2 regions of the Arthrobacter sp. PL16 genome follow, and region 1 is predicted to be linked to the other one. Evidence: riboswitches for the same ligand, from Rfam matches in the RefSeq annotation. Region 1 holds a riboswitch; the other holds the start of a gene.
What was found. Region 1 has a riboswitch for cyclic di-GMP ahead of RCH21_RS04220 (glycoside hydrolase family 26 protein). Riboswitches for the same ligand answer to the same signal wherever they lie in the genome.
Positions count from the first base shown of each region.

Region 1 (3,397 bases):
CCCTGGGTGAGGGACCACGGTTCGAAGTGGTCAGAGCACATCGCGGCCCCGAATCCCACCGACTCCGCACGCTGCACGTCCATCAGCAGCTGGGAGGGTGCGATCTGCTCGTGCGAGGCGTGGAAACCTATGACACTCACGGTCTGCTCCTGCTTTCCCGGGCGCTCCGTCCTCGTCGCCTGTCGCCAAGCACAGGTCAGGGACGCCCACCATGACCTCTTCGTCGCTGTTCGACGACACTCAGTGCACTGTATTACGCGCGGCCTCCGGCCCTCAGCACCGGAATCGAGTGACTTCACATGGCCCGTACCAGCCCTCACCCGGTATAAGGGCAACCGCCCCACTCACCCGTCCCGGCCCGTCGGCGGCTCACCGTGCCGGTGATCCTTACACCCCGTGGCGTACGTCCGGTTCGGCCTGCTGCGCGTTGCGGAGCACCTCCGATGCATGCCGGCTACAGTGCCACCAGTGCGTCGATGACGTCGCAGGTCTCCGTCCGCGTGGTGTAGTCCACCCTCGCGTCGATCAAGCGGATGGTTCCGGTCGCATCAGCGACGATCACCGTGGGGAAGGGGATGGCAGCGGTCTGATCCATGTTCGATCCGGCGACGTCGATGCCGAGGGCAGCCCGAGCCCGAACCGACTCGGCGCTCGGTGTCGCCACGATACCCAGGCGCGTGGCCAGGGCATTTCCCTCGTCGGAGTACAACGCGAAATGCAGCCCCAGCTCCTTCGCCGCTTCCCTGGCGATATCGGGGCTCTGGGGACTGATCGCGATCAGCCTGGTTCCGAAGGCTTCGACTACGGGCCGCAATTCCCGCTGGTAGGTCTGCAACGTGATGCTGCAGTAGGGGCACCACGAACCACGGTAGAAGACGATGATCGCGGCGGCGCCTCCGAGAATGTCCGTCAGGCGTTCCCTGCGTCCATCGGTGTCGTACAGGTCGGCGTCAGGAAGCCTGTCACCGACGCGGGCAACCCCGCTCGGAAGCCCGACGCGTCGAAGATCCGCCTGCTCCCTGGCGAAGACCGCCGCGAGTTCAGGGCCTACCCGCGCTTCGAAGTTCGATGTGAATGCATCGAACTGCGTCGCTATGGTGTTCGTGAACATTGGTTCTTGCTTCATTCGTTCCCCTCAGCACACCTGGCGCGGGAGCCTCTGTCGGCAATAGGACCATTGTGGTCCAGACCACACTAAATTCCCAGCGACACGAGCATCCGTCTCTGCCCGGATTCGGGGCCCGTCCGCGCTCGCTGGGAGTCCTGCGGAAGACCTGCACCAATACTTGGTCAGCCTTCGGTGCAACCCGGCCTCCGCGAAGTGGAGCGCGCAGGACAATGGACAGTGGCTTCCCCTTCGGGGAAACCGACAGCGCTCGGGTAACCGCTCAGCGACAAAGGCAAACCCGGTGCGAGCCGGCGACGCAAAGCCACGGGACCCGTCGGGTCAGCCGGGCTACCGAACCAGCTAGGTGCCGCTCATGCTTCACGTTCCCTCCGTCCCCGTCCCGGTCAGTGCCGTCCGTGGCACCGCTGCCCGGCTCCTCCTGCTCCTCACCGCCATCGCGGTGCTGACGATCGGCCTGACGCCTGCTCCCGCACAGGCAGCAGCCGGCATCGCGCTGAGCAGCGCCTCGGGGGTGGCCGGCACCACGGTCACCGTGACCGGAGCCGGCTTTCCCAAGCGGACGAAGGGGACCGTGGTAGCAGGCTCTAACCGGGTAGCAGTGACGACCACGTCGACGGGCGCCTTCCAGGCGTCGATCATTCCCACGGGTTCCGGAACCGTGACCGTGACGGCAACGGTCGGCAGCTCCGTCGCGAGTGCAAGCTTCACCGTCGTGCCACCGGCTCCCGTTCCCGCCGCTCCGAAGGCCATCCGATTCGGGATCGGCACCAATGGTGGTCCGGCGGCCGGCCTCGAGCTCGACGAGGTGTCCACACTGGCCGGCGAGGCACCATCCATCGTCCTCTCCTACAAGGATTTCAACCAGCCGGTCCCCATCGCAGAGCTGGATGCGGTCCGCGCGCGCGGTGCCGAGACGCTGCTGACCTGGGAGCCCTGGACGTGGGGTGGCGGAACCGAGCAACCCGCGTTCTCGCTTGACCGCATCGCTGCAGGTGACTTCGACGCCTATCTCCGCGAGTGGGGTACCGCCCTCGGGCAGTGGGGCCAACCGGTGTACTTGCGGTTCGCGCACGAGATGAACGGCGACTGGTACCCGTGGGCGGAGGGCGTCAACGGCAACGACACCGGTGACTACATCGCCGCCTACCGCCATGTCCACGACGTCGTCCAATCCACCGGCGCCACGAACATCAGCTGGATCTGGAACCCGAACGTGCCCTACTGGGGCTCCACCCCCCTGGCCCAGCTCTACCCGGGCGAAGGCTACGTCGACAGCGTTGCGCTCGACGGCTACAACTGGGGCACCTCGCAGTCCTGGAGCACGTGGCAGGAGCCTCAGGCCCTGTTCGGGGAAGGGATCGCCCAGCTTCGGCAGCTCGCACCCGGCAAACCGATCGTCATCGCGGAGACGGCGTCCTCCGAGCTGGGCGGGTCCAAGGCGCAATGGATCACCACTCTCTTCAGCTACGTCTCGGCCCAGCCGGATGTGGTGGCACTGGTCTGGTTCCACATCGACAAGGAAGCCGACTGGCGTATCAACAGCACGACGACGTCGGCGGACGCGTTCGCGGCAGGAGTGGCCGCGCGCCGCTGATACACCCTGCCTGCGTGGGGACAGGAGGGAATCATGGGCCCGGGGCTTCGGTGCGCCGAGGGCTGCGTCAACCAGCGGGCAGGGACGGCTGGCACCGGGGGCACCACCAGGTCCGACGACGGCCCGGGTCGCCGGGCACCTCGGCCCTGACCCGCACGCTCGTGCCGCATCGCAGGCAGGGTTTCCCGGCCCGGCCCGCCACCCAGTGCTGTTCGCCCTTGCGCGTGTTGCCGGTCGTGACCTGGTGAGCCCCGGGATGCGTGGCGGAGAAGCGCAGGCACCGCGCGCCGAGCGCCACGAGCGCCGGCACGTCGACCTCGCCCAGTTCCGTGTCCGGGTGGATACCGCGCAGGAAACAGAGTTCGTTGGCCCAGAGGTTACCGAAGCCGGCGACGTTGCGCTGATCGAGCAGGGCGGCCGACACGCGTTCGCCTGGCTCTCGCTGCAGCCTTCGCACCGCCTCGTGCGCGGACCAGTCGGACCGGAGCGGATCGGGTCCGAGGTGCCCGACGACGTCGTGCTCCGCGCGCGTGGGCAGCAGATCCACCACCGGGAGGTCGAGCCCGTAGGCCGTGGGCCCACTCCGGACCCCGAGGATCACCCGGGCGTCCGGCAGCAGTGCCCGGGGAAGCTTCCTGCCAGGCGCCGTCACAGTCCACGAACCCTGCATCCGC
Region 1 covers NZ_JAXCIC010000002.1:114,878-118,274, reverse strand. The annotation lists gene RCH21_RS04230 (TIGR03885 family FMN-dependent LLM class oxidoreductase) at 1-140, opposite strand, end outside; gene RCH21_RS04225 (peroxiredoxin-like family protein) at 455-1,111, opposite strand; cyclic di-GMP riboswitch class I at 1,390-1,464, shown strand; gene RCH21_RS04220 (glycoside hydrolase family 26 protein) at 1,482-2,723, shown strand; gene RCH21_RS04215 (DNA-formamidopyrimidine glycosylase family protein) at 2,791-3,397, opposite strand, start outside.

Region 2 (3,397 bases), 110 kb from region 1:
TTCCGCAAGCTTTGCGCAAGAAGCTGTTGATAATCCAACACGGCTGCCCGCCGTCGTTACCCTTGAAGTGTGCCTATCCATTCGACTCCCGTGGGACCTGGCCAGCACCAGGCCGACGGCGTGGCACTCCCTCCCAGCGATGCCGCCCAGGTTACCGGCGCGCCCGGAAAAGCGGCGCCTCTGTTCGACCCGTCGGTCCTCGACGACATGAGGGCCGATTTCTCGGACTCCGCCGTCGTCGGACAATTTGCGCGTGACTTCTGTGCTTCGCTCGAAGGGAAGATCGATCGGCTCGAGCGACGCATGCAGGCCGGTGACACGACCGGAGCCGTGGATGGGGTCGTCAGCGTCTCCACGTCGGCGGCGATGGTGGGGGCGGTGCGCCTGACACAGGTTGCGCTCGGAATTCAGCGGCTCATGGCAGAGGACAAGCCCGATGACGCCCGACACTCGTTGGCGCTGCTGCGTGCCTGCGCGACGGACACCGTCGCCGGGATCAGGCGAGCCGTTCCCGAAGCGCGCTCAGCTGCGACGCCCTAGCGGGAGGTTGCGTGACGGCATGATGCGGAAGCCGACACCGCGCACCGTGGTGATCAGCTCCGGGTCCCCGGAGGTGAGCGCGAGCTTCTGGCGGAGATTGGCGATATGCACCTCGATGGCTCGCTCATCGGTCCGGCTGACGAAGTTGTAGCCGCGATAATCACGGCCACGGGAGATGCGAACCAGTTCCTCCTTGGTCCGTACGGCACCGTTGCTGCGCAACAGTTCCTGGAGCAGGTTGAACTCGGTCTTGGTGAGCGGTAGTTCGACGCCGGAGCAGGTCGCGATGCGCGCTTCGCTGTCCACGATGAGGTTGCCATGGCGAAGGAGGTTGCCCGCCTCGTCCACTGCGTCGTCGTCGGATGGGGCGGCGGCCGGAGTGGCGGGGACCGTGGGCGGGTGAGCCGCATCGTGGCCCACGCGCGGACGGCGGAGCATCGCGTCGATGCGTGCCCTCAACTCCCGCGGTCGGAACGGCTTCGAGACGTAGTCGTCGGCGCCCGCCTGCAGGGCGGTGAGGATGTCCATCTCGTCCGTGCGTCCGCTCAGGACGATCACGTAGCAGTCCGTCGTCGAGCGGATGCGTCGCAGCACCTCGTACCCGTCGATGTCGGGCAACCCGATGTCCAGGGTCACGATGGCCGGATGTTGCTGCCGGACGGCGTCGACGCCATCCCGGCCCGTTGCCGCCCCGCTGACATGGAAGCCGCCCTGCTCGAGGATGGCACACAGGAGGTTGCGGATGTCGAGATCGTCCTCGATCACGACAGCTGCCCGGCGATCACCGGATGGAGGATTATTCATGGCGCGTGGCCCCGTACCGGTGCGGGATCGGGGCAGCTATCGACCCACGTGCAGGACGCCGGGTGAATGCGGGTACTTCAATGACGACGGATGTCCGAGACATGTTCCGTGATCCTGTTCTCTTCGGCGGCCCGGCTGACCGCGTGGGTCCCGTGGCTTTGCGTCCCCGGCTCGCGCCGGGTTTGCCTTTGTCGACGGGCAGCTGCCCGCCCCCTGATGTTAGCAACTTGCGGAGACATCGCCGGAACCGAGCAATTTTTCAGCGGTGGCGGCGGCACCGTGGCGGTGCTCGCGTGCCTCCTGCGGCTCCTGTGCCCTCATGCGCCCGCTGCCCGTGAGGTCGGTTGGCGGAGCAACACCGCTGCACGCCGGACGCTGACCCCTTGGGGTCTCCGCCGGACTACTCCCCGTTGGCCCGCGCTTCGATCCAGTCGGTCGCCGCATCGGAGAGGAAGATGCCGTCGGGCCCGCGCTCGCCGATCCACCAGGGGTCCGAGGCGATCAGGCCGCCCGCGCGACTGATATCGGCGGCGACTTCAGGTGTCAGGGCATCACCGTTGTTGTTGATGAGCCAGTCCCGTGTACCTGGAAGGACGGCCGGCCACCACTGTTCGAGATCCATGCCCGCAGTATCCCCCGATTCCCCGGCGTGGGGCCAGGGGAGGAGGCGGTCCAGGAGATGGTGTACGCGCACGTCGATGTCGTCGCGGACCAGGCGCATGCGCTCCATGCCCTCGATTCCGCGCGTGCTCGGCTCGTCGGTCTCCCAGCGCTCGTAGCGTGTGCCTGCTACCTCCTGGATCCGGGCCTCACGTCCGAGGATCACGACGACGTCGGCCGCGTGCTGGGCGTCGTCCGTCACCGGCTTCGGGGTTCCGCCGCTGATGTCGATGCCCAGCTCCGCGAGCGATTCGGCGGACAGCGCGTTGATCGAGGTGCCGGGTGCGGTGCCCGCCGACATGACGGTGATCCTGCCATCGGCATGATGATCCATGAGGCCCGCTGCCATCTGGGACTTCCCGCCGTTCCTGGCGCAGACGAACAGGACGGTGGGCCTGGCTGCCTTGAAGGTCATCGACCGGTTCCCGTCCTGGTCATCAGGACGTCTGCCAGGGCGTCGAGTGCGCCCGGGACGAGGGAGTAGTACGCCCAGACCCCACGCTTCTCGCGACGGAGGATCCCGGCGTCGACGAGGATCTTGAGATGGTGGGACACCGTCGGCTGACCGAGGTCCAGCGGTTCGGTCAGGTCGCAGACGCACGCCTCGCTTCCGGGACTCGCGCTGACCAGGGATACCAGTCGGAGCCGATTGGGATCGGCGATCGCCTTGAACTGCCGCGACAGGGAGACGGCGCGGGCCGCGTCCATGGGAGCCGAGCCGGACGGCACGCAGCACGGCGCTGTTTCGACAGGTTCGCTTCCCCCGACGATGGCGGCGCGGGGATCGGTAGCAGTGGACATGACTTCAGTATGCAGGACATCGATGCTCATCGATGTAAAGTCCGACAAGCATCGATGACCATCGATGCTTGCGGCGTGGGTCCTTCCCGACCCGAGGAGGAGCACAGTGCGTACCGAAGTCCAGGCAGTGCGGCGGCCCGACCCGTCCGACGACACCGTACGCGGCAGGCTCTCCACGCTCGACAGATTCCTCCCGCTGTGGATCCTTGCCGCGATGCTGGTCGGTCTGCTGCTGGGTCGCTTCGTCCCCGGTATCGCGGGCGTGCTCGACGCCGCAGAAGTCGCGAACATATCGCTGCCGATAGCCTTGGGCCTGCTGGTCATGATGTACCCGGTCCTCGCCAAGGTCCGCTACGGCGAAACCGGCACGGTGCTGCGCGACCGCAGACTCATGGTCACCTCGCTTCTGCTGAACTGGCTCGCCGCCCCGGCCTTGATGTTCGTCCTGGCATGGGTCTTCCTTCCGGACCTGCCCGAGTACAGGACGGGGCTGATCATCGTCGGGCTCGCGCGCTGCATCGCCATGGTCATGATCTGGAATGACCTCGCCTGCGGAGATCGGGAAGCGGCAGCAGTCCTCGTACTTCTCAAT
Region 2 covers NZ_JAXCIC010000002.1:228,659-232,055, forward strand. The annotation lists gene RCH21_RS04790 (Hpt domain-containing protein) at 70-540, shown strand; gene RCH21_RS04795 (response regulator transcription factor) at 523-1,344, opposite strand; cyclic di-GMP riboswitch class I at 1,467-1,541, opposite strand; gene RCH21_RS04800 (arsenate-mycothiol transferase ArsC) at 1,745-2,419, opposite strand; gene RCH21_RS04805 (ArsR/SmtB family transcription factor) at 2,416-2,805, opposite strand; gene arsB (ACR3 family arsenite efflux transporter) at 2,933-3,397, shown strand, end outside.
Region 2: it holds a riboswitch for cyclic di-GMP, as region 1 does, so the genes downstream of both, RCH21_RS04795 (response regulator transcription factor) here and RCH21_RS04220 (glycoside hydrolase family 26 protein) in region 1, are expected to answer to the same signal.